Regions from separate parts of the Exiguobacterium sp. s78 genome, predicted to be linked through region 3. Evidence: riboswitches for the same ligand, from Rfam matches in the RefSeq annotation. Region 3 holds a riboswitch; each other region holds the start of a gene.
The links. A riboswitch is a leader RNA that binds a small molecule or an ion and turns the genes downstream of it on or off. The one in region 3 is predicted to bind thiamine pyrophosphate.
Positions count from the first base shown of each region.

Region 1: linked by a shared signal. The riboswitch ahead of KNQ18_RS06520 (ECF transporter S component) and the one ahead of tenA (thiaminase II) in region 3 are both predicted to bind thiamine pyrophosphate.
Region 2: linked by a shared signal. The riboswitch ahead of thiT (energy-coupled thiamine transporter ThiT) and the one ahead of tenA (thiaminase II) in region 3 are both predicted to bind thiamine pyrophosphate.

Region 1 is NZ_JACSNB010000001.1:1,271,078-1,276,049, reverse strand. It holds gene KNQ18_RS06530 (GNAT family N-acetyltransferase) at 1-548, shown strand, start outside; gene KNQ18_RS06525 (50S ribosomal protein L25/general stress protein Ctc) at 840-1,517, shown strand; TPP riboswitch at 1,613-1,712, shown strand; gene KNQ18_RS06520 (ECF transporter S component) at 1,813-2,385, shown strand; gene KNQ18_RS06515 (ABC transporter ATP-binding protein) at 2,382-3,911, shown strand; gene KNQ18_RS06510 (energy-coupling factor transporter transmembrane component T family protein) at 3,883-4,605, shown strand; gene KNQ18_RS06505 (NAD(P)/FAD-dependent oxidoreductase) at 4,661-4,972, shown strand, end outside.
Region 2 is NZ_JACSNB010000001.1:880,239-885,210, forward strand. It holds gene pknB (Stk1 family PASTA domain-containing Ser/Thr kinase) at 1-1,293, shown strand, start outside; gene rsgA (ribosome small subunit-dependent GTPase A) at 1,319-2,224, shown strand; gene rpe (ribulose-phosphate 3-epimerase) at 2,227-2,883, shown strand; TPP riboswitch at 2,906-3,015, shown strand; gene thiT (energy-coupled thiamine transporter ThiT) at 3,077-3,637, shown strand; gene KNQ18_RS04350 (thiamine diphosphokinase) at 3,639-4,241, shown strand; gene KNQ18_RS04355 (amino acid permease) at 4,296-4,972, opposite strand, start outside.
Region 3 is NZ_JACSNB010000001.1:1,919,658-1,924,629, forward strand. It holds gene KNQ18_RS09990 (glycoside hydrolase family 3 protein) at 1-892, shown strand, start outside; gene KNQ18_RS09995 (hypothetical protein) at 923-1,219, opposite strand; gene tenA (thiaminase II) at 1,271-1,966, opposite strand; TPP riboswitch at 2,041-2,147, opposite strand; gene KNQ18_RS10005 (DUF1002 domain-containing protein) at 2,341-3,222, shown strand; gene abc-f (ribosomal protection-like ABC-F family protein) at 3,499-4,972, shown strand, end outside.

The DNA of each region.
Region 1 (4,972 bases), 650 kb from region 3:
CCGGACGTTTCTCATACGCTGGCTGCAGATTCGTCACGACCGTCTCCGGAAAGGCAATTGGGGGTTTACCGGGTCTTGCGTTCATCGGTCATACAGACAGCATCCTACCTTCTCCACGAATTCCACGTTATCTGGATCTCGGACTCTATGCGGAAGGCGTCGCCTTTTCCGGCTCATCGAACTTGTTGCTGGCTTGTCAGGCAGCGCTCGATGCCATTGATCTCGATCAAGCAGCCATCAAGATGACCTATCTCGAACAAGCCGTTCGCGCTACTGGTTTCAACCTTCTTGCGACTCAAGAAGCGCAAGCGCCGGGAATTCTGACGATCGTTCATCCGTCGGCAACCGCTTTAGGAGACGCTCTTCGGATTCAGGGCTATCATGTTCAATATGAAAGCGACTATCTCGTCCGTAATCAATGGCTCCAAATTTCAACGATGGGACAGACGACGATGCGGCACATCGAACGTCTCATCCGCGTGTTGGTCCGTGAAAACCAACGCATCACCATAAAAAATGAAAAAAACGAAAGACCTCTCAACCCTTGATTTCAAGCGGTTTGGAGGTCTTTCGACTTTAAAAAATAAAAATTAGAGGTTTAAGGATTTAAAACATAGGGGTATAAACTCACTAGCACCGCATCAAACGGTGACTTACTCACACATGTTTCTCAATATCAGCGTAATGACCTGGGAGAGAAATGCAAAGTCACGAAAGCGTCAGATTCAAAGCGAGTCTGAAACCGATTGTCTTAGCATGTTTCATATTGTTCAGGACTTGTCCTGCTCCTACATTCATTACCTTTTGAGGGCTATACCAAATTCAAGGGGGAAATGAACATGTCAGTTAAATTAACAGCCGAAAAACGCGAGGTACGTCCACGCTCACTCCGTAAACAATTACGTCATGAAGGAAAAGCTCTTGGTGTCGTGTATGGTTACAAAGTGGAAAGTACACCAATCGCATTTGAAGAAAAAGAATTGCTTAAAATCGTTCGAGAAAACGGTGAGAACGTCTTGATTTCACTGAAACTCGACGGTAAAAATATTAACGTCTTGATCAACCGTCGTGATATGGATGTCTTCACACCAACTGTCGATCACGTTGAATTCATCGCTGTTAAAATGGATGAAGAGACAGAAGTCGAAGCAGACGTCGTACTCGTCGGCGAAGCAGCTGGCGCTAAAGTCGGCGGATTCCTGTCACAGACACTCTTTAAAGTAACAGTCGCAGCAACACCAGATAAATTGCCAGAGAACGTCGAAGTCGACGTCACGAACCTCGAAATCGGCGATTCGATCTCTGTAGCTGATCTTCCGGAACAAAAAGATTTCCGTATCGTCACAGAAGGTGACATTCAAGTCGCAGCTGTCGTCGAATCAACGCTTGAACAAGAGCTTGAGGAAATCGAAGAAGCAGAAGCTGAGGCACAAGCGGAAGCTGGCGAAGACAACGAAGCGGAAGCTACGGAAGAGTCTTCAGAAGAAGCAAAAGAAGAGAACGAAGACAACAAATAAGTCGTTTGACGATACGCCCTTCGTGGCGTATCGTTTTTTTGTGTCTTGACAATAGACAGAAGATTGCCTAAAGTGAACAGCGTATCACCTATTACCATATCCACTAGGGGAGCCCATTTGGCTGAGACGATTCACTTCGGACCCTTCGAACCTGATCTAGTTCATACTAGCGTAGGAAAGTGGAGCGATCACATCCAATGACTCCTGCTGCGCGCAGTTTTTCTGAGGACCGCTCTCTTTTTTACGGAGGGCGGTCTTTTTTGGCGTCTCCCCCACTTAAAGGAGGACGAACACGATGCAACACTGGAAAATGAAAGAAATCATGGTCATGATGATGCTCGCCGTCGCTTGCGGGGTCATCTATCTCGGTTGGTCAACACTCTGGTTACCGATGTCTGCAATCTTCGGGCCAGTCGGTGCCAACTGGATGTTTGGGATCTGGATCATCGCGAGCCCGCTCGTCGCAGCAATCATTCAAAAACCGGGTGCTGCCCTCATCGCGGAAATCGTCGCGGCAGCTGTCGAGCTGTTCACGGGTAGTCACTTTGGCTTATCGGCTCTACTGATCGGGGTCTGCCAAGGACTTGGTGCGGAACTCGTCTTCGCGATGACGCGTTATCGCCGTTATGACACCTGGACATTGATGTTATCGGGTGTTGGAGCCGCAATTGGTAGCATCGTCTATAGTCTGATCGCGAACGGATTCGGTTACTACACGGCGACGACGTTGCTTGCGACAACTGGCTTACAATTGATTAGTGGCGCATTACTCGGCGGCTTGCTTGCAGCGATTCTCGTCCGTCGCCTTGTTGCGACCGGTGTCTTGAACGGGTTTGCGGCCGGACGTGCGAAACGGGAAGTCGCATGATTACTGTCGACGACCTCAGCATCCGCTATCCGGGTCAGATGAAATCGGTGCTCGATCATGTATCGCTGACGATCGAACAAGGAACGACCCTTTTGCTTGGACGCAGTGGGAGTGGCAAGACGACACTGCTTCATGCCCTAGCCGGACTGACACCGGAGACGATCGAAGTCGAACAGACTGGTACCGTTACCCGGTCCGGTTCGGTCGGAGTCTTATTTCAAAATCCAGAAGAACAGTTCTGCATGGAAACGATTGGACGCGAAATCGCTTTTAGTTTAGAAAACCGGTCGATTCCACGTGCGGAGATGGAGGAACGAATTGAACGCTTACTCGCACTCGTCGGTCTCCCTCTCCCCTTCTCGACACCGATCGCAAGTCTATCCGGGGGGATGAAACAGCGCCTCGCGCTCGCCGCGGTCCTAGCGCTCGAGCCGACGATCTTATTACTCGATGAACCAACAGCCCAGATTGATCCAATCGGACAACACGAACTGATGGCGTTGATCTTTCGGATTCAGAAAGAACACGATTTAACGATCGTCTTGATCGAGCACCAACTCGATGTCTGTTTACCGTACATCGACCAGATCGTCTTACTTGAGGACGGATCGATTACTGCGACGGCGCATCCGCAGGATTTGTTCCCGCAGGCTTATACAGAGCTTCAATCGAAAGGCATCGCTGTTCCTTCTTTGTATCCGTACACGTTAGAGACGTTACCCATAGATGGACCACAAGCAGCGCGACTTCACGTGCTTCCTCCAGTCGCTACAGCAGGTATTCCCCTGTTACACATTGCTGCATTATCGACGAAAGCACCTTACCCGCTAACCGATGCGACATTTTCCCTGCAGACAGGAGAATGGGTGATGCTGCTCGGGGCAAACGGATCCGGGAAAAGTACGTTGCTTGCAACACTCGGTCGGTTGCTTCCCCATCGTGGAACATATCGGTTCCAGGAACGTCCGGTTCAGCGTTACTCCCGGAGACGCTTTTATGAGCACGTCGGCTATGTCTTTCAACAACAGGATCTGCAGTTTCTCAAGCTAACGGTTGAAGCGGAAATCAACTGGAGTCACCGAGCAGCGACGAGTGATGAGCGCACGACGTTGCTCGGACGGCTGGAACTCGCATCCGTCAAACAGCAGTCACCGCTTGCGCTTAGTACGGGGCAACAACGACGACTCAGCGTCGCGACGATGCTCGGGCAGACGAAGGATTTATTGTTGCTCGATGAACCGACGTTCGGACAGGATGGATTGACGACACGGCGGCTCATGGAACAGTTGTTGACGGAACAACAAAACGGAACGACGCTCGTCATGGCAACACACGATATGGAACTCGTCGCCCGATACGCGGATCGTGTCCTCGTCATGGAGCAAGGGCGTATTGCTTTTGACGGACGTCCGAGCGAGTTATTCGCTGACGTTCCGTTACTCGAACGCTGTCAGCTACAACGTCCACTTTCGTACCAATTCCAGGAGGTGAAGCGCCATGCAGACGAACGCGTCACCGTTCGCTAAACTCAATCCTGTCATCAAAGGTAGCGGATTGTTTTTGATCATGTTTGCCTTGATTGCAACGAACGACTGGGTCAAGACGTTGGTGTTCCTGAGTTTTGCTATCGCGCTGCTACTCCTCTCCGGGTGGGGTCCTCGCGATTTCTTGAAACGACTCGCACCTTACAGTCTATTATTCTTATTGACGTTCTGGATGATGGCAGCCTTCGGCAAAGGAACGAATCCTCTATGGTCGTTTGGTTGGTTTCATGTCACATCGGAAAGTGTCATGCACGGCTGGTTACTTGCCTTACGGATGGCAACGTTCGTCTGCTTAAGTTTCGCTTTCGTCACGACGACCGATTCGACCCGGTTCGTGATGAGCTTGATTCACCAAGCAAAGGTATCGCCTCGCTTCGCGTACGGATTTCTTGCCGGGATCCGCTTTCTTCCACATTTGGTCGAAGAAGTCCGCGTCTTACGGCAAGTCCGGATGATTCGGAACGTTCACAGTCGCTTTCCTGGTGATGCGTTCCTATCAATCGGCTTACCGCTCTTCTCGCGATCGATTCAGCGGGCAGAACGGATGGCGATCGCTTTCGAAGCCCGTCATTTTTCAGCAGAACGGACATATTATGAAGTGCCAGTCGTTCAGCGCCAGGATGTTATCTATCTCATGGTCATCCTCCTGTTCATCAGTCTTGTCTTTTGGCTATGATTACCGCCACCCGTATCCGGGTACATTCTAGCAAGACAGATTGAAGGAGAACGATATGAAACGAATCCTCTTGATTGGTGCAGGACACGCTCACCTGCATTGCATTACCAATGGACCAACAGAAGACGTCGAGTGGCTGATTTTAAATGCCTCGACGTACCAATATTACTCGGGCATGTACTCCGGACTTGTTGACGGAACGTACGATATCGATGAGATCCGTATCGACGTCGCCGCACTGTGTCGCGCCAATGATAAACAGTTCATCGAAGAGACCGTCATCAAAATCGACCCCGATGAAAAGGTCGTCTTCGGTGCATCCGGCAGGCGTTACACTTATGACGTCGTCTCGACGAATATCGGCTCG
Region 2 (4,972 bases), 1.0 Mb from region 3:
GTTGCGATCGCTTTAAAGCATCTGCAAGATACACCGCGTCGCCCATCCGTCTTGAATCCGAAAGTGCCACAAGCGCTTGAGAACTGTATCATGCAGGCGCTCGCAAAAGCACCGCATGACCGTCAACAGTCCGTCGCAGCCTTTAAGGCAGATATGGTGACGGCGTTGTCTGACGAACGAGCAAGCGAAGGTATCCGAGGTGCAGAAGAGGATGAGCTGGAAAAGACGATGGTCTTATCGCCTGTACAAGTGCCAGAAGAATCAAAAGCGGAACCAGAATCACCCGCCGTCACGACCGTTCAACCGAAAACACCGGAAAAGAAAAAGAAAAAACGTTGGTGGATCGTCCTCTTATTGCTCATATTGCTAGGTGGTGCAGCTACGACGTTTGCGATGTGGCCAGATCCAACGGTCACCGTACCATCTGTCGTCAAGACGGATGGAGACGAAGCGGAAACGAAGCTTGAGAAACTAGGATTCGTTGTTGAGACGACAGAACGAAATAGCGATACAGTCGAGGAAGGCGATGTCATCAGTCAGACACCGCGTGAAAACGCACAAGTCAAGAAAGGCTCGACAGTCACCTTGGTCGTCTCTACAGGTAGTGCGCCGGTCGAAGTACCGGATGTGACAGATGACGCTGAAAAAGAGGCGATTGCCACATTAAAAGAGGCTGGATTCGCTAAAGTCGAGGTCGAACGTGAAAAGTCGGATGAAGTCGAGCGAGGTAATGTGATCCGGCAATCGATCTCTGCTGGGACGGAAGTGATTGCAAAAGAACAGACGATTACAATCACTGTCTCAGAAGGAACTTCGTCCTTTGAATTGAAAGATTTGACGAACTTATCGAGTGATGAAGCAAAAGCGTATCTCGATGAAATGGGTCTCGACGGCACGTTTGAACAAGAATTTTCAAGTGACGTCAAGCTCGATCAAGTCATTCGTCAATTCCCGCAAGCAGGAGCGCAAGTCGAACCGAACGACTCCGTGACGGTGTTCATCTCAAAAGGTGAGGAAGAAAAAACGGTGACGGCAACGTTCCCTGAAAAGGTCGTCTATGATGCGGTCAGCGAGAACGAGGACGAGGAACCACCGAAACAAGTCATCCGGATTGAGACGGAAGACGCGAAAGGGAAGCGGACCGTCATCGAGGAATCGATTGATCAAGATGAGACATTCGACGTGCCGGTGACGATTGATCCAGGAGAAGAAGGAAAAATTACGATCTATAAAGACGATACGGTGTATCGTTCAAAAACCATCACGTACAATCAAGCAAAAGACGCACAATGAATGTGATGAAAAAGGAGTGCATAGGATGACGGAACAACGCATCGAAGAGAATCGAGAAGGAACGATCATACGTCTGCAGGGTGGCTTTTATGATGTCATGACACCAGAAGGAGAGGTCCGTTCACGGGCAAGAGGGAATTTCCGAAAACGCGGCATCAGTCCAGTCGTCGGAGACGAGGTCGTTCTTCATATCGAAAGTGAGACAGGATATATTCTCGAAGTGAAGGAGCGGGACAACTTTTTAGTACGCCCTCCAGTCGCGAATATCGACCAGGCATTGCTCGTCGTCTCGGCGGCAGAACCTGATTTTTCAGCGCACTTGCTCGACCGATTTCTCGTTTTGATCGAAGCGAAGGAAATTCAACCCGTCATCCTATTGACGAAGATGGATTTGCTGGACGATGTTAAAGGACCGTCTGTCCGAGAGGCGATTGCCGCTTACCGGAAGATTGGGTATACGGTCATCGAGACATCAAGTGAGACGTTGGCAGGTATTGAGCAAGTCCGTCCGTTACTTGCTGGAAAAACGAGCGTTCTCGCCGGACAATCCGGTGTCGGGAAAAGTTCATTGCTCAATGCACTGGAACCCTCTCTTGATTTAGAAACAAGTGCGATCTCGAAATCACTCGGACGCGGACGTCATACGACGCGCCACGTCACATTGATGCCGCTTGCCGAAGGATTGATTGCCGATACGCCAGGTTTCTCGAACCTCGATTTTCCGTATGATATGGAAATCGAGGATGTACGGTGGAGTTTCCCTGAATTCGTGGCTGTACAAGATGATTGCAAATACCGAGGTTGCTTGCATTTGAATGAACCCGGTTGTGCCGTCAAGGAAGCCGTCGAAGCCCAAGAAATCATGTCCTCTCGTTATGAGAACTATGGTATGTTTATAGACGAAATCAAGAATCGAGCCCGGAGGTATTGAAGATGATTAAAATTGCACCATCTATCTTATCAGCAGATTTTGCGAATCTCGAACGCGATGTTAAAGCAGTCGAAGCAGCAGGCGCGGACTATATCCATTTTGATGTCATGGACGGTCAGTTCGTACCGAACATCTCATTTGGATTACCTGTGCTTAGCTGCTTACGTCAAAAGACGGATATGATTCTCGATGTCCATTTGATGATCGACCAGCCAGAACGTTTCGTCGAGGATTTCGTCAAAGCAGGGGCGGACATCGTGACGTTCCACGTCGAAGCGACGAATCATGTCCATCGTGTCTTGCAACAAATCAAAGCAGCGGGCGCAAAGGCAGGAGTCGTCTTGAATCCCCATACGCCATTATCAACGATTGAACACGTCCTTGAGGATGTCGATATGGTTTTATTGATGACGGTCAATCCGGGCTTCGGTGGACAAGCCTTCATCGAGCGTGTCATGCCGAAACTCGCAGCACTTGCGCAAATGAAAGCAGATCGTGGTCTGACATTTGAAATCGAGATTGACGGTGGCGTCAATCCGGAAACGGCAAAGCTTTGCATCGATAACGGTGCGAACGTTCTCGTCGCAGGATCAGCAATCTACAATGCACCAGATTATGCGGAAGCGATCACTAGCATTCGTCAAGGGGCTGCCGTATAATAAGAACGAGAAAACGAAATATGATGACCGCAAGGGGTGTCGCTTGAAAAGCGGCTGAGAGGAGTCTTTTAGACTTTAACCCTTCGAACCTGTTCCGTTCAAACGGACGTAGGGATGTGGCGCACGCAGGCAGTACGGCGTTCGTCGTACTGCCTTTTTGCGTCCTCTCGTACAATGAAGGAGGAAAAATAGCATGAAACGGTTACAAATGATGATGGAAATTGCCATCTTCGCCAGTCTCGGAGTCGTCTTTGATTTACTGATTCCATTCAAAATGCCACAAGGAGGCTCAATCAGCTTAGCGATGCTACCGATCTTCGTCATGGCATTTCGCCACGGTGTCGTCGGAGGGGTCGTTACGGGAGCGCTTGTCGGTACGATTCAATTGATGTTCGCTCCTCAAGTCTTGACGATCGTTCAACCGATGCTTGACTATACGATTGCGTATGGTGTCGTCGGATTAAGTGGTCTGTTCGCGCGTCAAGTCAGACTAGCCGCGCGCAATGGACAAAAGAAAAGCTTGATGGCGTTCGTTCTCCTGGCGACGTTATTAGGCGCAGGACTCCGTTATATCTGTCATGTCATCAGTGGAATCGTCTTTTTTGCCGAGTATGCAAAAGGTCCAGTCGTGGAATACTCTTTTGTCTATAACGCAACGTATATGGTTCCTTCGTACATCTTATGTGGAATCGTAGCAGGAATTCTATTTACGACTGCGCCACGCTTACTCCGTTATTCGGCACGAGGCGTCTGAGATGCGGGCGATTCTCGTCTGTGCCGGTCCGCGAGAAGAAGTGCCGGATTTACGGACGTTTTGTCAGCCGGGTGATTTTATCGTCGGTGTCGATGGTGGTGTTCAGACGATTGAATCGTTTGGGCTGACATGCGACCTGACGATTGGTGATTTTGATTCGCTTGGTTATGTACCAGAAGGGGCAATCGTTCATCCGGCCGAGAAAGATGAAACGGATCTCGAACTGGCACTTCGTACAGCATCAGAGATGAAACGGTTTGAGGATACCATCATCATCGGGGCGACAGGTGGGCGGCTCGACATGACCGTCCAAAATGTGTACCTGTTGAAGCGATATCCAGAGACCAGACTCGTGACGAAACGAGAAGAGGTGCGATACTTGGCTGAGGGAACGTATGCAGTCGAAGCAGGGAGCTATCATTATCTTTCTTTCATTCCACTCGTACCATCGACTTTAAGCTTATCCGGAGTCAAATACCCACTCGATGCACATCCCGTACCCGTCGGAGGTTCCTTGACCGTTAGTAATGAATGGCGTGCGTCAGAAGCGAAAGTAGAGCTCCACCAAGGAGAACTATTGATGATGCGGACGCTTAAGGAATAGAACAATCATATGAAAGAGGCCGTGGACAAATCCACGGCCTCTTTTTAGATGAAATTATTCTTCGAGTTGAGAAGGGGCGACACGGATGTCGCTTTGGGCGGATAGATGTTTTCCTTTGACGAAGAGATGATAACTTCCCCACATGACGAGGAAGAAAGGAACACCGATGTATAGAGCGATTCGTTGATCCGCTTGAAACGCAAGACTGACGAGGACGACGACGTTTAACGTCAGCGAAATCAGTGGTAACACCGGATAGAGTGGTGTCTTGAATTTCAGTTCGGATACATCGTGTCCGTTTCGGACGAACTGACGACGAAATGCGAGCTGCGAAGCAGAAATCGAAATCCAGCCGACTTGAGCGCCAAGTCCGGCTAAGGACAAGAGCCAAATGAAGACGGTATCCTCTGCGAAAAACGCGGTTAGGAGCGATAACATCGCAAACATCATCGTAAAGAGTAAAGCGCGCATCGGCACACCACGTGCATTGACGTAAGATAATTTCTTTGAAATCATCCCTTCTTGCGCCATTGCCCATAACATCCGAGTCGCCGCATATAATCCGGAGTTTCCGACGGACAACAACGCTGTCAAGACGACGATGTTCATCAAATCAGCAGCGTACGGAATACCAATCGCATCAAAGACCATGATGAACGGACTGCTGACTCCGCCAGCTGTTTCATACGGAATTAATGCACCAACGATCGTAATCGATAAGACGAAGAAGA
Region 3 (4,972 bases):
CGCGCTCATGCCGACGATTCTTCGTTCCGAACAAGATGTCGAAAAGCTCGATCAGATTTTCAAAGATGTGATTGCAGCGGTTAAAGACGGTCGTCTTTCAGAGGAACGAATTGATCAATCGGTCGAGCGAATCCTGACCCTGAAAGCAGAACGCGGAATTTGGAACGGTACGACTGACACGACATCCCTAGCTGAAAAAATCGCGCAATCGAACCAAATCGTCGGTAGTCCCGAGCATAAAGCAAAAGAACGTGCGATGACGGAAGCCGCGGTCACACTCGTGAAAAATGATCAGCGGACCTTACCATTCAAACCGAAAAAGAATGCCAACGTTCTTGTGATCGCTCCTGCGGCGGATCAAACGGACAGCATGAAAAAAACGATCGCTTCCCTACCGAAGAATCGGAACTGGCACGTGACGACAGCGAATTACTCGGCTACTACGCTATCGCTCGACCAAAACCCGACATTACGGGCGCAACTCGATGCAGCAGATTACATCATCGTCGGTTCCAACGTCAACACGAGTACTAAACTACTACCTACTGCACCAGAACAAGCAATTCCAGCTTCGATCTTCCGCTATGCGAAACAAACGGATACACCATCCGTCCTGCTCAGTCTCCGTAACCCAAACGATGTCGCCGTTCAACCGGACGCACCGGCACACGTCCTCGTCTATGGCTTCAAAGGCGACCCGAACGGTCCAGACTCCGAAGCAGGCAATCTAAAATCAGCGGGACCGAACCTGCCTGCAGGTATCCGAGCAATCTTCGGAACGTTCAAACCGCAAGGCACTTTACCGGTTGATGTGCCGGTCTTTCAGAACGGTGTCTTTACCGATCAACTGCATCTCGAATTCGGTGACGGCTTTAAAAACTGGAAAAAATGATGACGTGATACATTAAAAGACCGAAGCTCCTTAAAGGATGCCTCGGTCTTTTAATGATTGATACGGATATTCAGCTTCTTCTTTCGCACGATGGTAGACGCGGTATAACCAATAAGTCAGCAGTGCATAGACGACGATGACAAGAACAGCAGAAATATAGCTTCCCATGCTATACGCTACCTTAAAGTTTCGAGTCGATGCGGATATACCGGATAACACGATCAACGTTGGGATGATAAGTCCTACAAATCTTACTTTGACTTTACCAAGCATTCGTTGCATAGCATATGCCGCGAGGATCACGAGTGCGATGACTACGATTTCCATTCCAATCCCTACTTTCACTAGATGGTATTCCTAATTCTACCATCTACTGGTTTAAGAAGATACCGGGCGTGCTGGAATCGTTTCGTAGACCGACGTGAACGTCTCTTCCGTCCACCCCATGTGCCAGAAGAGTAACTCATAGTAACAACTTGTCACGAAATGACGTTTCATCCGCTCGCGTTCCGTTGGGCTCGCTTGCTCCGCCAGCGCATCAAGCCGTGCAATCTGTTCAAAGACGACCTTTTCAAACCATTCCGAGCTATACGTGTCGATCCATTGCTGATAGATTTTTTCTTCCGGTGTACACGTCAGTAATTGTTGCCCGACTTCATAATACAACCAGTAACATGGCAAGATGGCAGCAATCGTCTCACCGAGCGTTCCTTCACTCGCATGATGCATGTGCGAAACGTACGCATATGCTGTCGGTGCCGGTTCAAATGCTTCAAGGTCTGCTGCCGTAATACCGAGCGGCTCAAAAAATGATTGATGTAAGCTCAGCTCTGCCTCATAAGTCGAAGTCGCATGTTCGGCAAGTGTCGCGATCGTCGCGAAGTCGTCTGCTTTTGACGCTGCCTTCGCTTGAATCTTCGCAAAGTGTTTTAAGTAATAGGCATCCTGCATGACGTAATGCCGAAATTTCGAGAGTGGTAACGTCCCCTCCCCGATTCCTTGTACGAACGGGTGCGTAAAACTACTATCCCAATACGCTTGTGCCGCTTGTTTGATTTCTTGTGTGAATGTCATGATCTCATCCTCCTCGTTTAGTTATGAAACGAAAAAACACCACCCCGAAACACACGGGCATGGCGCAAGAAGAACAAGACTTGACGCCACTTCCCTCCGTAAGTACGAACTTAATCAGGTTCAAAGGGTCCGAACGTCTTCGTTCGTCTCAGTCAGCCTACTGACTCCCCTAGTGGTCATTATTCGATTCCCATTCACTATAGCATGCTGAAAACGGAAGTCAAGTTGTCCTTTTTTCGCTATACTATGGAGTGTCAGAAGACGGATACCGTCTCCATCTGCAGACCGATTCCGAACAGACATCGTTACCGTACACTAAATTTAGTACCTGATACTATAATTCATTCTGTTACTTACAATTGGAGGATTTCATTATGCATACACCAACAAAAATCATGGCATCAGCCGTTATCGCTTCTGCTTTATTACTCCCAACAGCCGCATCCGCCGAACAAGTCGTCGATAAGACGATCGTCACACTCGGGGAGTCGCTCGGCGCAAAAGATAAAGCATGGGTGCTTTCACGTCTCAATGCACCGGAAGGGATCACACCGATCATCGCAACTTCTGCTGACGAGGAAAAATATCTCGGGAAAAACATCCCACAGTCGCAAAAAGGCGGCAATATGTATTCGTCGGCTAAAATCGAACTGACGGAAAAAGGAGATGGACTCTCCGTCTCGACGGAAAACATCACATGGGTGACGAAGGATATGTATCTCAACGCTCTCGTCACAGCGGGTGTCAAAGATGCCGATATCACGATCACTTCTCCCTACAAGGTGACCGGGACATCGGCACTGACAGGAATCATGAAAGCGTACGATCAAACTTCCGCTGAGACTGGAATTAAGTTAAGTGACGAACGCAAGGATTTAGCACAGCAAGAATTATCGGTCACATCAGACGTCGGAAAAACGGTCGGCACGGATAAAGTCGCAGACTTAATGAATGAGATCAAGGCTGAGATCGCCAATCAAAAACCGGAAACCAAAGTCGAGATCGAAAACCTGATCGTCCAAGTCATTCAAAACAACAATATCCAGTTGTCTGACGCACAAATGGACCGGTTGACGAATCTATTCAATCAAATGGAGCAAGCGAACATCAACTGGGGACAAATCGAAAGTGGACTTAAAAATGCGGGACAAGACATCCATGCCTTCGCGACTTCAGAAGAAACGAAAGGGTTTTTTGCTAAACTATTCGATGGACTCAGTGACTTCTTCAGCTCGATTGCTGGCGTGTTCAAATAATTCAGACTTCCGTAACTGACAAAAAAATAGTAAACTAGATGTATCTGAAACGAAAGGTGGTGTGAAAAGATGGACTTTGCCGCGTGCAAACACTGGTTGATGGAACAATTGTATCTGTTGCGCGCGATTTTTCATGGAATGGCGTTCTAAGGCACCCGTCTGTCCTTTTTTAAGAACTTCATGAATGAAAAATACTGCAAAGCGCATCTTTCACACGTTAGGGAGAGTGCTATTTGCGCTCTCCTTTTTTGATGCGCGCGAAAGGATCAATTGATTATGATGATTTGCGACATTCAACACCTGACCAAACAATTCGGAGGCGAAACGATCTTAACGGATGTTTCCCTCTTCTTAAACGAACACGACCGTGTCGGTCTAATTGGACGAAACGGGAGTGGTAAAACGACATTACTCCGCTTGCTTGCTCGCCTTGAGCAACCGGACGGTGGTGTCATCTATCAAAAGAACGGTTTGACGATCGGCTACTTGGAACAACTTCCTGTATATAGTGAAACGATGACCGGACTCGACGTCCTTTGGACAGCGTTTGCAGAGACTCTTGCGATCCGTTCCCGGATGCAACAGTTGGAGCAAATGATGGCGACAGCACCAGATGATCTCGATGCACTACTCGTACGGTATGCGGAAGCGACGAATGCATTCGAACAAAAGGACGGCTATCTACTCGACTCGAAAATCGAACGCATGGTGAACGGATTACATCTCCTTCCGTTACTCACTCGTCCTTTCCACCAGTTGAGCGGTGGTGAACAGACGAAGATTTGTCTCGGTCGCATGTTACTCATGGAACCAAATCTGCTTATTCTTGACGAACCGACGAACCATCTCGATTTAGCTGCCGTTGAATGGCTGGAGCAGTTCTTACGGGACTACACAGGAACCATCCTGCTCGTCTCTCACGACCGGGTCTTCTTAGACGCCGTCGTCACTTCGATCGTTGAACTCGAAGACGGTGAACTGACAACCTATATAGGGAACTACAGCGCGTTCGTCGTCGAGAGAGAACGCCGTCTGCTCGAGCAGTTCCATGCGTATCAAGAGCAACAGAAAAAAATAAAGAAAATGAAGGAAGCGATTCGTCGACTCCGGCAATGGGCAAACGAAGCGTCTCCACCGAGTGAGAAATTATTCCGTAAAGCAAAATCGATGGAACGGGCACTCGAGCGGATCGAACGGATTAAACGACCACAACTCGAAGCCAAAACCGCTGATGTCTCCTTCTCTTCCACTGATCACTCGAGCCAAGTCGTCTTTCGCGCTGAAGAACTCTCGTTTGCTTACGGAACCCGTCACATTTTTGATGAAGTCTCGTTCGAGATCATGGCACAGGATCGGATCGCGATCGTCGGAACGAATGGGAGCGGGAAATCGACGTTGCTCTCACTGCTGCTTGACGAATTATCACCAGACGCAGGCACACTCACGCGTGGACCATCGAATCGGATCGGTTACTTGTCCCAGCATGCCCATTTCGAGGAGGACGCGCGGTTAATCGACTGGTTTAGAGACCGGATTGCCGTTCCAGAAGCGGAAGCCCGCCATATCCTAGCCCGGTTCCTGTTCTTTGGACCAACTGTCTTTCGGTCCATTTTGTCACTGAGCGGAGGCGAACGTGTGCGATTGCAATTCGCCGTCCTCGTTCATTCGTCGATCAATGTATTAATTCTCGACGAGCCGACGAATCATCTCGATATTGAATCAAGAGAGACATTGGAAGAAGCACTCGAGA